2 regions of the Hydrogenophaga sp. SL48 genome follow, and region 1 is predicted to be linked to the other one. Evidence: predicted binding sites of a transcription regulator. Region 1 holds the regulator's gene; the other holds the start of a gene.
The links. The regulator HrcA, encoded in region 1, represses chaperone genes, less so after heat shock. The targets are predictions, from matches to a motif close to TTAGCACTCNNNNNNNNNGAGTGCTAA.
Positions count from the first base shown of each region.

Region 2: the regulator HrcA is predicted to act here: its motif matches at 5,674-5,700, upstream of IM738_RS01275 (co-chaperone GroES).

Region 1 covers NZ_CP063400.1:3,058,692-3,066,302, forward strand. The annotation lists gene nadB (L-aspartate oxidase) at 1-1,344, shown strand, start outside; gene IM738_RS14485 (RelA/SpoT family protein) at 1,431-3,680, shown strand; gene greB (transcription elongation factor GreB) at 3,687-4,244, opposite strand; tRNA gene IM738_RS14495 (tRNA-Arg) at 4,319-4,395, opposite strand; tRNA gene IM738_RS14500 (tRNA-Ile) at 4,422-4,498, opposite strand; gene hrcA (heat-inducible transcriptional repressor HrcA) at 4,535-5,557, opposite strand; gene IM738_RS14510 (NAD kinase) at 5,685-6,569, shown strand; gene recN (DNA repair protein RecN) at 6,619-7,611, shown strand, end outside.
Region 2 covers NZ_CP063400.1:275,909-283,519, reverse strand. The annotation lists gene IM738_RS01290 (PAS domain-containing sensor histidine kinase) at 1-1,276, shown strand, start outside; gene IM738_RS01285 (sensor domain-containing diguanylate cyclase) at 1,371-3,107, opposite strand; gene IM738_RS01280 (carotenoid biosynthesis protein) at 3,215-5,419, opposite strand; gene IM738_RS01275 (co-chaperone GroES) at 5,796-6,086, shown strand; gene groL (chaperonin GroEL) at 6,132-7,611, shown strand, end outside.

The DNA.
Region 1 (7,611 bases):
GCGCCGGGCGCGATTGCCTGGCTGCAGGAACTGGGCGTGCCCTTCTCCACCGAAAACGGCGAACTGCACCTGACCCGTGAAGGCGGACACACCCACCGCCGCATCGTTCACGCCACCGACGCCACGGGCGCGGCCGTGCACACCACGCTCAGCAAGCTCGCGCGAGCCACCCCCGGCATCACGTTCTTCGAGAACCACATGCTGGTCGATCTGATCACCGACGCCAAACTGCCGGGTCACAAGGCCGGCAACGGGTCGGTGCGCTGCCACGGGGCCTATGTGCTGGACGTGGACCGCGACGAGGTCGAAACCTTCAGCGCACCCCACACCATCCTGGCCACCGGCGGCGCGGGCAAGGTGTATCTCTACACCACCAACCCCGACACCGCCACCGGCGATGGCATCGCTGCCGGCTGGCGCGCGGGCTGCCGAGTGGGCAACATGGAGTTCATCCAGTTCCACCCGACCTGCCTGTACCACCCCAATGTCAAGAACTTCCTGATCACCGAAGCCGTGCGCGGCGAAGGCGGGCAGCTGAAGCTGCCACCGCACCTGGGGAGCCACCGCTTCATGCCCGACCACGATCCGCGTGCCGAACTCGCACCGCGCGACATCGTGGCCCGCGCCATCGACTACGAGATGAAGCGCCACGGCCTGGACTGCGTGCACCTCGACATCTCGCACCAGAGCCCCGAGTTCCTGAAAGAGCACTTCCCCAACATCCTGGCGCGCTGCGCCGAGCTGGGCATCGACATCACCAAAGAGCCCATTCCCGTGGTGCCCGCCGCGCACTACACCTGCGGCGGCGTGGTGACCGATCTCGAAGGACACACCGACCTCGAAGGCCTGTACGCCGTGGGCGAGACCACCTGCACCGGCCTGCACGGCGCCAACCGCCTGGCCAGCAATTCGCTGGTGGAGTGCATGGTGTTCGCCCAGGCCGCCGTGAAGGCCATCCAGACCGCGGCCGTGGTCGCCAGCCCCGACATTCCCCTGTGGGACGACAGCCGCGTCAAGGACGCCGACGAACAGGTCGTGATCTCGCACAACTGGGACGAGCTGCGCCGTTTCATGTGGGACTACGTCGGCATCGTGCGCACCAACAAGCGCCTGGAGCGGGCGGCCCACCGCATCACCCTGCTGCAGCGCGAGATTCATGAGTTTTACGCCCAGTTCCACGTCACCCGGGATCTGCTGGAGCTGCGCAACCTCGTGCAGGTGGCCGATCTGATCGTGATGTCGGCCATGCTGCGGCACGAAAGCCGGGGCCTGCATTTCAGCCGGGACTACCCCGATCTGCTGCCCGAAGCCAAACCCACGATCCTCGTGCCACCGGCAAGGTGACAGCCCCCAAACTCCGCCGCTGCGCCCAGAAAGGCTGATCCGAACGGCGTCCGGCAGTGGCAGGCATCTCAAGCTAAAGTAGCGGGATGATCACCCAAGCCGAATCCGGCAGTTCCAAACGCCCCGTGAAGCCCTCGCAACCGGCCGCGAGCGCGGCGGCGGCGAGCTTTGCCGCGCTGGTGGGCAAGCTGGACTACCTCGGCCCGAGTGACATCGACAGCATCCGCAAGGCCTACCGCTTCGCTGACGAAGCCCACCTGGGCCAGCTGCGCAAGAACGGCGACCCCTACATCACCCACCCGATCGCGGTGGCCGCCCAATGCGCAGAATGGAAGCTGGACGCCCAGGCCCTCATGGCGGCGCTCATGCACGATGCCATGGAAGACTGTGGTGTCAGCAAGGCCGAACTGGTGGAGCGCTTCGGCGCACCGGTGGCCGACCTCGTGGACGGCCTGACCAAGCTGGAAAAGCTGGCCTTCGACACGCGAGAGCAGAACCAGGCCGAATCGTTCCGGAAGATGCTCCTGGCGATGGCGAAGGACGTGCGGGTCATTCTCGTCAAGCTCGCCGATCGCACGCACAACATGCGCACCATGGGTGACATGCCGCGCGACAAATGGCAACGCATCAGCAACGAGACCCTCGAGATCTACGCACCCATTGCTCACCGGCTGGGACTCAATTTCACGTACCGCGAACTGCAGGACCTGGCGTTCCGTTTCCTGCACCCCTGGCGCTATGAAGTCCTGTCCAAGGCACTCAACAAGTCGCGCAACCGCCGCAAGGACCTGATCAGCCGGGTGCAGCGCGAGGTCGAGTCGACGTTTGCCCGACATGGCATGTCGGTGCGCATCGTGGGTCGCGAGAAGACCCTGTATTCGGTCTACCGCAAGATGGACACCAAGCACCTGTCGTTTTCGCAGGTGACCGACATCTACGGCTTCCGCATCGTGGTGCCCGACCTGAGCGACTGTTACACCGGCATGGGTCTGCTGCACCAGCTCTACAAACCGGTGCCGGGCAAGTTCCGCGACTACGTGGCGATCCCGAAAGTCAACGGCTACCAGTCGCTGCACACGACGCTGATCGGCCCGTTCGGTACCAACATCGAATTCCAGCTACGCACCCACGCCATGGATGTTGTAGCGGAGTCGGGCGTGGCGGCGCACTGGCTTTACAAGGCCAGCGAACCCAACAGCGACATGTCGCAGCGCCTGGGCACCCAGTGGCTGCAGTCGCTGCTGGACATCCAGCAGGAAACCCACGACGCGAGCGAGTTCTGGGACCACATCAAGATCGACCTGTTTCCCGATGCGGTCTATGTGTTCACGCCCAAGAGCAAGATCATGGCGCTGCCGCGGGGCGCGACCGTGATGGACTTTGCCTACGCCATCCACAGCGGCGTGGGCAACCGGGCCGTCGGCGCCCGCATCAATGGCGAGCAGCGCCCGCTGCGCACCGAGCTGGCCAACGGCGACATCATCGAGATCGTCACCAGCGACACCGCCGAGCCCAACCCGGCCTGGCTGTCCTTCGTCAAGACGGGCCGCGCACGATCCAAGATCCGGCACCACCTGAAAACGCTGGCACAGGAAAAGGCCAACGAACTGGGTGAGCGCATGTTGACGCAGGCCCTGCGCTCCGAGGGGCTCGCCACCCTGCCAACTGAAAGCGGCGAGTACAAGGCCACCTGGGACAAACTGCTGCGTTTCACCGGCAACAAGACCCGCAATGAGCTGCTCACGGACATCGGCATGGGCAAGCGCATTGCCAACATGGTCGGCAAAAAACTGGCGGTGCTGCTGGCAGAAACCGGCCTCAAACCCGACGCGGTCCTGATCAGCACCGAACGCTACGCCTCGGGCGAGAACGAATCGGTGTCACAAGGCGTGGTGAGTCTGGATGGCAGCGAAGGCTTGTCGGTGCAATACGCTTCCTGCTGCAAACCCATCCCCGGCGACCGCATCGTCGGCTACCTGGGCCGTGGAGAAGGCCTGATCGTGCACGCCGAAGACTGCCCGACCGGACGGCGCCTGCTGGCCCGTGACAGCGAGCGCTTCCTGCAGGTGGAATGGTCGGACGACCCGGTGCGTGCTTTTGACACCACAGTGATTGTGACCGTGACCAATGGCAAAGGGGTGCTCGCCCGCGTGGCTTCGGCCATCGCCGCCGCCGAAGCCGACATCACCCACGTGGACATGGGCGACGAGCCCGCGCAGACGGCGACCGACATCCGTTTCTCGGTGGCGGTTCGGGACCGGGTGCACCTGGCGGAAGTGCTGCGCAGCCTCAAACGCACGAATTCCGTGCTCAAGGCGCAACGCCTCAAGCCCTGAGGAGACTCAGGTGGCAGGTGCCGGGTAAGTGACGGAGAGCACCTCCAGCTCCTGCACACCACCGGGAACCACCAATCGCACCACGTCGCCGACGCGCGACTTCAGCAGCGCACGAGCGACTGGAGACACCCAGCTGATCTCGTGGTGTGTGCTTCGGGCCTCGTCCACCCCCAGGATCGTGACCGTGGTTTCGGCGCCACTGTCGTCGGAGTAAACCACCGTCGCGCCAAAAAACACCTGATCGCCCCCGTGATGAAGCGAGGTGTCCACCACCTCGGCGATTTCCAGACGCTGGGTCAGAAAACGTATGCGCCGGTCAATTTCCCTCAAACGCTTCTTGCCATACAGGTAATCCCCATTTTCCGAGCGGTCGCCATTGCTGGCGGCCCAGTGCACGATCTCCACGATCCTGGGCCGCTCATCGTCGATCAGGCCGAACAGCTCCGAGCGCAGCAGGTCGTAGCCGGAACGGGTGATGTAGTTGACACCGGTGGGCAACGCTGGCGAAGCGGGGAGCTCGTCGTCTGCGTCGTTGTCGGTCTCGCGGGTGAAGGCCTTGCTCATGAACAGTGAAGGCAGGGAAAGAATGCGATCGGAAAATAAAAAAGCCTGCAGCTTGTGGCTGCAGGCTTTTCATTTGGTGCGGCTGGCAGGAATCGAACCCACGACCCCTTGGTTCGTAGCCAAGTACTCTATCCAGCTGAGCTACAGCCGCTAAGCTTCGTATTCTAGCACGGTTTTTGGTAGGCCGTGTTGGACTTGAACCAACGACCAAAGGATTATGAGTCCTCTGCTCTAACCAACTGAGCTAACGGCCCGGCAAGGCACGCATTGTAGGGCCCGGGCCAACCCGCTCATTTGTTGTGGCTCAGCGCATTGCCCACCAGCTTGGCGGTCACATCGACGATCTGGATCATGCGGTCGTAGGGCATGCGTTGCGGGCCGATCACGCCCAGCGTACCCACGACCTGGCCATCCACCTCATACGGCGCGGTCACCACAGACAGCTCCTGGAACGGCACCACTTGGCTCTCGCCGCCGATGTAGATGCGCACGCCGTCGGCCTGGGTGGACACATCCAGCAGGCGAATCAGCTGGGTCTTCTGTTCAAACAGGTCGAAGAGCTGACGCAAGTGGCCCATGTCGCTCGAGAACTCGCTGACCGACAGCAGGTTGCGCTCCCCAGACACCACGATGTGCTCTTGCGCCGAGCCAGTTCCGGTCCCGATGTCGACGGCCGCCTGCATCAGCTGGGCGATTTCGCCGCGCAGCGCATCCACTTCGGTCTTGAGTCGCGCGCGCACTTCTTCCATGGTGAGGCCCGCGTAGTGCGCGTTGAGGAAGTTGGCGGCTTCGAGCAGCTGCGACTGACTGAAACTGACCTGTGTGTGGATGATGCGGTTCTGCACATCTCCCTCGGGCGAGACCAGGATCACGAGCACGCGACGTTCGGACAGGCTCAAAAACTCGATGTGGCGAAACACCGACGTGCGTCTGGGTGCCATCACCACACCGACAAACTGCGACAGACTGGACAACATCTGCGCCGCGTGGCTGATGACCCGCTGCGGCTGGGCACCGGCCTCGATGCCGGCGGCCCCCATCTCGTCCGCACTGACCAGTCCTTCGCGACGCACCGTGAGCATGGTGTCAACGAACAGCCGGTAACCGCGCGCAGTCGGGATGCGACCGGCCGACGTGTGAGGGCTGGCGATCAGGCCCAGTTCTTCCAGGTCGCTCATCACATTGCGGATGGTCGCTGGCGACAACTCCATGCCGGCCGCCTTGGCCAGCGTGCGCGACCCCACAGGCTGGCCGTCGGCGATGTATCGCTCGACGAGGGCTTTGAGCAGCAACTTGGCGCGGTCATCCAACATGCCTTCATTTTACGGACGCCAGCGAAGTGGCGGCGGTCCATGTGCAAGGGTTTTTGTGGGCGGGTCACACCAATGCCTATGTTGTAATTTGTGCATGAGCCTGCCCTCCCCCCATCGCCACGGGTCCATGCCCGACGGAAAGACTTTGCGTTTTGCGCACGTGGCCATCGTCGGCAAATACCAGGCCCCGGGCTCGCGCGACGTGGTGGAGGAAGTGGCTCATTTCCTGCATGACGAAGGCTGCGAGGTGTCGCTGGAGCGGGAGACAGCGCTCAACACCGGCCTGCTGCAGTACCCCGCGCTGGACGTGCCGGCCATGGGCCAGTCCATCGATCTGGCGCTGGTGCTCGGCGGCGACGGCACCATGCTGGGCATCGGGCGGCAACTCGCCCGCTACGGGGTGCCCCTGGTGGGCATCAACCAGGGTCGCCTGGGTTTCATCACCGACATCCCCTTCGACACCTACCGGGACAACCTGCGGTCGATCCTCAGGGGCGAATACGAAGAAGACACGCGTGCGCTGATGGCCGCCAGCGTCTGGCGCGACGGTCGCTGTGTGTTCGAGGCCACTGCACTCAACGATGTGGTGGTCAACCGGGGTGGCGTGGCCAGCATGATCGAGCTGCGGGTCGAGGTCGATGGCCACTTCGTGGCCAACCAGCGCGCCGACGGCCTGATCATCGCCACCTCCACCGGATCCACGGCCTACGCGCTCTCCGCGGGCGGACCGCTGCTGCACCCGGCCATCGACGGCTGGGTGATGGCGCCGATCGCGCCGCACACCTTGTCGAACCGGCCCATCGTGTTGCCGGCACATTGTGAGGTCGCGGTGGAAATCGTCTCAGGCAAGGACGCCAGCGCCAACTTCGACATGCAGTCGCTCACCAGCCTGATGCACGGCGACCGCATCGTGGTGAGGCGTTCGGAGCACACCTTGCGTCTGCTGCACCCGCAGGGCTGGAGCTACTTCGACACACTGCGCAAGAAACTGCACTGGAACGAAGGCGCGTGAAATAGCGGTCAGAATACGACCGCTGTTTCCTCCGTTTCCAATTCCTCCCATGAGCCTCAGACGCATCGTTTTGCGCGACTTCGTCATCGTGCAGTCGCTGGACCTCGAACTTGATCAGGGCTTTTGCGTGCTCACCGGCGAAACCGGTGCGGGCAAGTCCATCCTGATCGACGCGCTGCAACTCGCCCTGGGAGCCCGCGCCGAAAGCGGTGTGGTGCGCGAGGGTGCCACCCGCTGCGAGATCGCGGCCGAATTCGACACACCGGCGTCGGTCAAGCCCTGGCTGGAAGAACAGGGGTTCTCAAGCGAAGACAGCCTGCTGCTGCGCCGCACCGTGGACACCGAGGGCCGCAGCCGGGGCTGGATCAATGGCAGTGCCGCCACCATGGCACAGCTCAAGACACTGGCAGACGATCTGGTCGATATCCATGGCCAGCACGCCTGGCAAAGCCTCACCCGCAACGATGCGGTGCGCGGCCTGCTGGACGCCTACGCCGGCATCGACACCTCGACTGCCTCGGCGTTGTGGGCACGCTGGCGCCAGCACCGCAAGGCCCTGGACACCGCCATCGAGCGGCAGAACACCCTGCAGCTGGAAAGCGAGCGCTTGGCCTGGCAGATCGGCGAGCTGGACAAACTGCGGCCCTTGGCCGGCGAATGGGAAGACATCAACGCACAGCACAGCCGCCTGGCCAATGCCCAAGGGCTGCAGGACGCCGCCCAGCTGGCGGTGGCGGCGCTGGACGACGAAGAAGGCAGCGCCGCCAGCCTGATCCACCGTGCCCTGGGTGCGTTGCAGGCCCAGGCCCACATCGAGCCGGCCTTCGGCGGACCGATCGAAGCGCTGGAGGCCGCGCTGGCCCAGGTGCAGGACACCGTGCACAGCTTGCACCAGTACGCGCGCCACGCCGACCAGGACCCTGCCAGCCTCGAAGCGCTGGACCAGCGCCTGTCGCTGTGGATGTCTCTGGCCCGACGCTACCGGCGCCCACCCGAAGAACTGGCCGAGCTGCACACGGCCTGGAAAACCGAACTCGCGCAG
Region 2 (7,611 bases), 2.7 Mb from region 1:
CGACATCAGCGAGCGCAAACGCACCGAAGAGTTCGTGCTGGAGGCCAACCGCGACCTCGAAGAACGGGTACGCGAACGCAGCGCCGAGTTGTTCCAGAGCGAGCAGCGCTACCGGCTGATGGTGGACGCGATCCAGGACCACTGCATCTACTTCGTCGACGCGGACGGCGCCGTGACCGAATGGACGGAAAGCGCGCAGCGCCTGCACGGCCACACCCGCTCGCAGATGCTGGGCCAGCCCTTTCTGCAGCTGCTCGCGGTGGACAACGCGGGTGAGGATGAGGTCGATCCGGCCCAGGCATTGCGCCTGGCCAAGGCCCACGGCCAATGGGAAACCCGAGGATGGCGCCTGCGCGACGACGGATCACGCTTCTGGGCCCACACCGTGCTGACCGCGCTGCGCACCGAAGCGGGCGATCTGCAGGGCCTCTCGTGCATCACCCGCGACATGACCGCGGCCAAGAGCCTGGAAGATGTGATGAACGACCTCAACCGCGAGCTGGAAAAGCGCGTGGCTGAACGCACCCAACAGCTGGTCGCCGCGAACAAGGACCTCGACGTGTTCTCTCACATGGTCTCGCACGACCTGCGAGCGCCGCTGCGCCACATCGGCAGCTTCGTGAGCCTGCTTCAGGAGCAGATGGGCGAGTCCAAGGACACACTCGCCCTGCAGTACCTGAACTCGATCGCCAAGGCCAGCAAACGCATGAGCCAAATGATCGAGGGCCTGCTCGAATACGCCCGTCTGGGCCGGGTGGCCATCGAGTCGCAGCCGGTGCCCTTGGCGACCCTGCTCGACGGCGTGGTGGCCCACCTGAAACAGGAAAACCTGGGCCGCTCCATCGAGTGGGTGATCGAAGACGACCTGCCGGTGGTGCGTGGCGACGCCATGCTGCTGGCCCAGGCGCTGGGCAACCTGCTGGGCAACTCGGTCAAGTACACCCGCACCCGGGAGCACGCCCGCATCCAGGTGGGCTGGAAGGTCAACCCCGTGGGCGGGCGCACCTTCTACGTGAACGACAACGGGGTGGGCTTCGACCTGGAGAAGGCGCACAACCTGTTCGTCATGTTCCAGCGCCAGCACCATTCCATGGACTTCGAAGGCACGGGCACTGGCTTGGCCCTGTCGCAACGCATCATCGAGCGCCACGGTGGCCGCATCTGGGCCGAAACCGCGCCAGGCGAGGGCTGCACTTTTTATTTCACCCTGCCATTTGACGTGCAGGAGCCCGACCTCGACTTTCCCAAGTCCGCCATGGCGGAGCTGGCGATCTGAGGAACCAGTTCCAGCAGACCCAGGGGTTCACTTGACCGCCAGCGGCGGTGCATGAACGCCGTCACTTTTTTGACCCTCCGGCGCCGCGCGGGGATCAGACCCCAGCGGGCATTCGCACGGGCAGGTGCAGCACCACCCTGCGCGGCTCGCCGGCCAGTCGGTCCAGCGCACGGTGCAGCCGCTCCATCAGGCGCTCATCATCGTTCGCGGCGTCGCTGCTGTCACCCGCGTCAGGCAACGTGGCAGAGACCAGGCGAAAGCGCAGCGTGAGCTCGACGGGCAAGGTCGGCACCCGCTCCAGCCCCCTGGCCACCACGTGCTGGGCCAGCAGCTTGAGCTGATCAGGTCGTTGTGGCCCCTCGATCAGCATGGCGAAGCGCGTGTCGGACACCCGGCACACGGTGTCCACATCGCGCACCACCTCCGACAGCCGGGACGCGGCCACCACCAGCGCACGGTCGCCGGCCTCGCGGCCTTCTCGCTCCACGATCTCGGCGTGGTTGGCCAGCTCGACCAGCACCATGCCGCAGCGGTGACCGTAGCGCCGCGAACGCCGCAGCGCGTCGCGCAGGCGCAGCGTGAGGACCAGCGGGATGGTGAGTCCGGTGAGCGGGTCGGTGCTCTCCAAAGCGCGCAGGCGCGCCCGGTTCTCGTTGAAATCCTTGGCGCGACGGTGCAGGATGTAAAGCAGCAACGGGATCTCGATCGCCGAACCGATCAGCACCGCGTACTGCATCGCCCAGCTGTCAGGCAACACACCCGCGCTGCGCAGGGCCGGAAACGGATACCCCAGGTGCACCGGCAGGAAGCCCAGTGCCATCCAGCCGGAATAGGTCTCCCCCAGGCGCCAGGTCCACAGACACAGCGCCACGCTGAGCAACACCGACAGCAATCCGTAGAGGTTGAGCACCGCGAAGGTTGCCGGGGTCTGAAGGTTCACATACAACAGCGGGTACAGCAGGCCGAACACCGACCAGGCAACGACAAATCGGTCCACACCCCGGTGGTGGCGCGAGACGGCGCAGACCTCGCGCACGAACCAGATGCCCGAGGCCGTGAGCCACAGCATGAACACCGCTGGCGCCATGTCGTTCCACCGTGCCGACTGGTCCCAGAAAAACAGCCCCCCGATGCCCGTGAACGCGGCCTGGAACCCCAGCATGAAGGCGACATAAAAGCAGTAGGCAACAAACGCCCGGTCGCCATAGAGCCGCGCGTGCACCCAGCCCAGGAACAGCACCAGCAGCCCGAAACCCAGGTAGCCCCCGACCATGAGGAAGGTCCAGTAGCGCTTGGTCTGAAGGCTGTTCTCTGTCAGCAGTTGCAGGCGCGGGCTGGTCGGGGTCGGCGAATTCATCACCTTCAGCCACACCGGGCCCTGAACCTGGGCGTCGATGGCGAAGACCGGGGTCTGGTCCGGGTGGTCCCACTGCGCCACAGGCAGGTGGTCACCCGCGCGCTGCCTGGTCCAACCTCCGTCCGCACCCCGCTGGTACAGATCGACCTCGTTGGTGAAGGCCGCGGCACTGAGCAGCAAGAACCAGCGCTGCGAAGGTTCCAGCCGAGGCAGGTCCAGACGCATCCAGAGCGCCGAGCTGCCGAGGCTGAAAGAGCGAAACCCGTCCATCTTGACCAGGGTCTCTGCGGGCTGCGCCGCCACCTCGTCCACACTCTGGGCGCCCGAGGCATCGATCCAGTAGCGACTCGACAGGGTGATGTCGCCCTCGCCGTCCGACGCCCAGGCCGGCGCCGCCCATCCGGACAGACACAGGCACAGCGCCAAAGCCCACAACCAGGCCCCGAGGCGGCGCGGTGGGGCCCGGAGCTGCATGTGAGCCGGTCGGGACGGTAAAAAAACCATCCCGGCATCGTAAAGGGTGGGTCGGGCGTGCATGACGAATGTGACGTGAAAGTGGGCCAGGCGCGGCATTCTGTGGCTCAGGCGCCGCGCTGGGGAGCGGGCCGCCAGGTGCCGGTGGTGGTCATGCGGTCCTCCAGGCCATTGATCCATTCGGGTGCGCAGGGGTCGTCGCTCCAGGCCGCAATGGTGTCGGCCATCGGGTTGAGCACCCGCTCCGGCAAGGTCAGGGGCCGGGTCTGGTCCATCAGGAAGCGGGTCAGGAAGTGGTAGCCCACGACCCGCGTGAACAGCCGGGACAGCGAAAACCTAGGGAGCACCAGCCGCACCAGCCCGTCGATCAGCCCGATCAGCAGGCGGCCCAGCGTGAAGACCAGGCGGGTGGGCCACGACACCTTTTCATCCACACCGATCAGCCGCGCGGTGCCGGGCCCGACCAGCCAGCGCGTGAGCGGCACCGGCAGACCGCGCAGCACCGGCAGGCCGATGGTGCGCTCCATGGTCTGCATCAGGGCCCGACCGAGGGCCGGGCGCGGGTCGACGGGCCCGGTGGGCGCTCCCGCGCTGGCCTGGATGCGCTCGAACAGCACGGTGGCCTCGTCCATGGTGTCGACCATCAGTTCGCGCCGCACGCCCAGCACATGGCCCATCACGTTCCAGGCGTGCAGGCAGGCTTCTTCGTCCGCGCGCGACAGCCGGAGGCCCAGGGTGCGCATGCCCTTGAGGAAGCAGTAACCGAAGGTCAGCAGGGTGTAGGCCAGCTCGATCTGGTTGCAGGGCAGGCCCTGCCGGTCCACGTCCCAGCCGTGCGCCATGAGCGCGGCGTGCATGCCGGTGGGGGCGGCATCGCCAGCCTGCGGCGCGACCCGGCCCCGCACCCGCTCCGGATCGCCGCGCAGGATCAGGTGGCGGATGGTGGCGTGGATGAGGCGCACCTTGAGCACCTGGGCCACGCCCGCGCCGTCGGCGCCCATCAGGCCTCCCTTCATCATCACGGGGAACACCATGGCCGCGGTCTGGCGGATGCGGTGCTCGGTGTGCTGCTCCAGCTGGCCCGCGATGTGCAGCACCTCGGCCAGGTGGGGCAACACATAACACTCGGGCAGGCTGGAACAAAACAGCAGCGTGCACGACAAGGGGCCCTGCGCCATGAAGATCGCCTCGGCCCGCTCCACCTTGGCGCGGTCGGCCCACTCGGGCAGTTGCCGGCCTTCGTCCAGGTAGGCGCGCAGGGTGGCCACCACCGCCGGGTCCGCCGAGGTGTCGCTGCCGTCCCATCCGGCGAGATCGCCATTGGCGGGCCAGCCCGCCATGAGCCGGGTGGCGGAGGCCAGGCGCGCCGCGCCCGGGCCCATGGCCCCCGTGTCGCCGACCCAGGGACCGACCAGGGACGCCACCGCCCGGTCCGCCAGCGGATCGGCTTCCAGGGTCCAGGGCGCCAGCGGCACATCGGCGGTCCGGCTTGGGGATGTGTGGCGCTCGGGGTGCGACCAGTGCCACCAGGCCACGAGCGCCACCAGCGTGGGCAGCCCCATGGCGAAGAAGGCGATGGCACGGATCTCGATCGGGTGACCCAGCAGCACCTGGAACACCAGCCCGCTGGCGTAGATGCCAATGGGCACCAGCGCCGCGAGCGCCACCTTGCGCGACAGCGTGGGCGCGCGCCGGGGCGCGGCCAGCGCCTGGAACAGCGACATGATCAGCAGCCCGACCACCATCCAGCCCGCGAAGCCCTGCAGGGTCTCGCCGAACCAGCCGCCGTCGGTCTTCTGCATGATCCAGGCCTTGAGCACGAACACGAAATAAGGGTCGGCGCCGAGGTCGAAGGCGGTGACCACCATGGCCGCCAGCCAGGCGGTGAGCAGCCCGCTGCGAAAGCTGGGGCCGGGGTGCACTGGCGCGCGCCACAGCATCAGGCAGGCCATGACATAGCCCACCAGGCACAGCGCGAACCACATCAGCGGGATCGCCAGGGGCACGTCGCCCAGGCGGATGCCCAGCACATCGGTGTAGGTATAGCGGCCGAAGAACCAGCCGCGCGACGAGCCCATCTGCTCGGCAAACCAGCCCAGACCCAGCGCCAGCAGGGCCAAAGCACTCGCCGACCGGAAGCCGAGCAGCGCCCGCGCCGACCAGGCGCAGGCCCAGAACATGACCACAGAGGCACCGGCCAGCGCCAGCGTGAGCGGCGGGTCGCGCCACGCGGTGGCCAACAGGTAAGCGACGGACAACAGGCCCGCCGACCACACAACAAACGAACGCGAACGCACAAGGGCCACAGGCACCTCACAGATTGATGTTGATCACAAACCCCCTGACCTCTCGGCCTGCAACCGGGCAGTGGAGCCCGACCCAAGGACCGAACCGATTGTCACCGTTTGTCAAAAATCGACACACAGCGCGCCGGTGTACAGCCGATTTGCCGCACAGGCATGGACGGGTTTTCCCGAAATAGACCGGCCAATACCCACATCCGTCCCCGACTGGAGGGGAAAAAGAAGCCCCTGCGTCTTGAAAACGACACAGGTCGCCCTTATCATTAGCACTCGCTGACGTTGAGTGCTAACACCTTGACGCCAAGTCGATCAGCGGCCCCACCCGTCCCGGGATGGCTGAAACCGTCTGACCCAATCCCTTCCTCGTTCAATTTCAGGAGATGCAATGAACCTTCGTCCTCTCGCCGATCGCGTGATCGTCAAACGTATCGACAGCGAAACCAAGACCGCTTCCGGCATCGTCATCCCCGACGCCGCCGCTGAAAAACCCGACCAGGGCGAAATCCTGGCCGTCGGTCCCGGCAAGAAAAACGACAAAGGCGAACTGTCGGCCATGAACGTCAAGGTCGGTGACCGCGTTCTGTTTGGCAAGTACAGCGGCCAGACCGTCAAGGTCGACGGCAATGAACTGCTGGTCATGAAGGAAGACGACCTGTTCGCGGTCGTCGAGAAGTAAATCTTCCGTCCCTCATCCCAAACCAATACTGAAGGAACCTGAAAAATGGCAGCAAAAGACGTGATTTTCGGCGGCGAAGCCCGCGCCCGTATGGTTGAAGGCGTGAACATTCTCGCCAACGCCGTGAAAGTGACCCTGGGCCCGAAAGGCCGCAACGTGGTGCTCGAGCGCTCGTTCGGCGCCCCCACCGTGACCAAGGACGGTGTGTCCGTGGCCAAGGAAATCGAACTCAAGGACAAGCTCCAGAACATGGGCGCCCAGATGGTCAAGGAAGTCGCTTCCAAGACCTCCGACAACGCCGGTGACGGCACCACCACCGCCACCGTGCTGGCCCAGGCCATCGTGCGCGAAGGCATGAAGTACGTGGCCGCCGGCATGAACCCGATGGACCTCAAGCGCGGCATCGACAAGGCTGTGGAAGCCCTGATCGCCGAGCTGAAGAAGGCCTCCAAGGCCACCACGACCAGCAAGGAAATCGCCCAGGTCGGCTCCATCTCCGCCAACTCCGACTCCAGCATCGGCGACATCATCGCCAATGCCATGGACAAAGTGGGCAAAGAAGGCGTGATCACCGTGGAAGACGGCAAGTCACTGCAGAACGAACTCGACGTCGTCGAAGGCATGCAGTTCGACCGCGGCTACCTGTCGCCCTACTTCATCAACAACCCGGAAAAGCAAGCCGCCTTGCTGGACAACCCCTTCGTGCTGCTGTACGACAAGAAGGTGTCCAACATCCGTGACCTGCTGCCCACGCTGGAGCAGGTCGCCAAGGCCGGCCGTCCGCTGCTGATCATTGCCGAAGACGTCGAAGGCGAAGCCCTGGCGACGCTGGTGGTCAACACCATCCGCGGCATCCTGAAGGTCGTGGCTGTCAAGGCCCCTGGCTTCGGCGACCGCCGCAAGGCCATGCTGGAAGACATCGCCATCCTGACCGGCGGCAAAGTGATCGCCGAAGAAGTCGGCATGACGCTGGAAAAAGTGACCCTGGCCGATCTGGGCCAGGCCAAGCGCATCGAAGTGGGCAAGGAAAACACCACCATCATCGACGGCGCCGGCGCTGCCGCTGACATCGAAGCCCGCGTCAAGCAAGTGCGCGTGCAGATCGAAGAAGCCACCAGCGACTACGACCGCGAGAAGCTGCAAGAGCGCGTGGCCAAGCTGGCCGGCGGTGTGGCCGTGATCAAGGTCGGCGCTGCCACCGAAGTCGAGATGAAGGAAAAGAAGGCCCGCGTGGAAGACGCCCTGCACGCCACGCGCGCTGCGGTGGAAGAAGGCATCGTCGCCGGTGGTGGCGTGGCCCTGCTGCGCGCCCGTCAGGCCGCTGGTGTCATCAAGGGTGACAACGCCGACCAGGACGCCGGCATCAAGCTGGTGTTGAAAGCGATTGAAGCGCCCCTGCGCGAAATCGTGGCCAACGCCGGTGGCGAACCGAGCGTGGTGGTCAACGCCATCCTGGCCGGCAAGGGCAACTACGGCTTCAACGCCGCCAACGACACCTACGGCGACATGATCGAAATGGGCATTC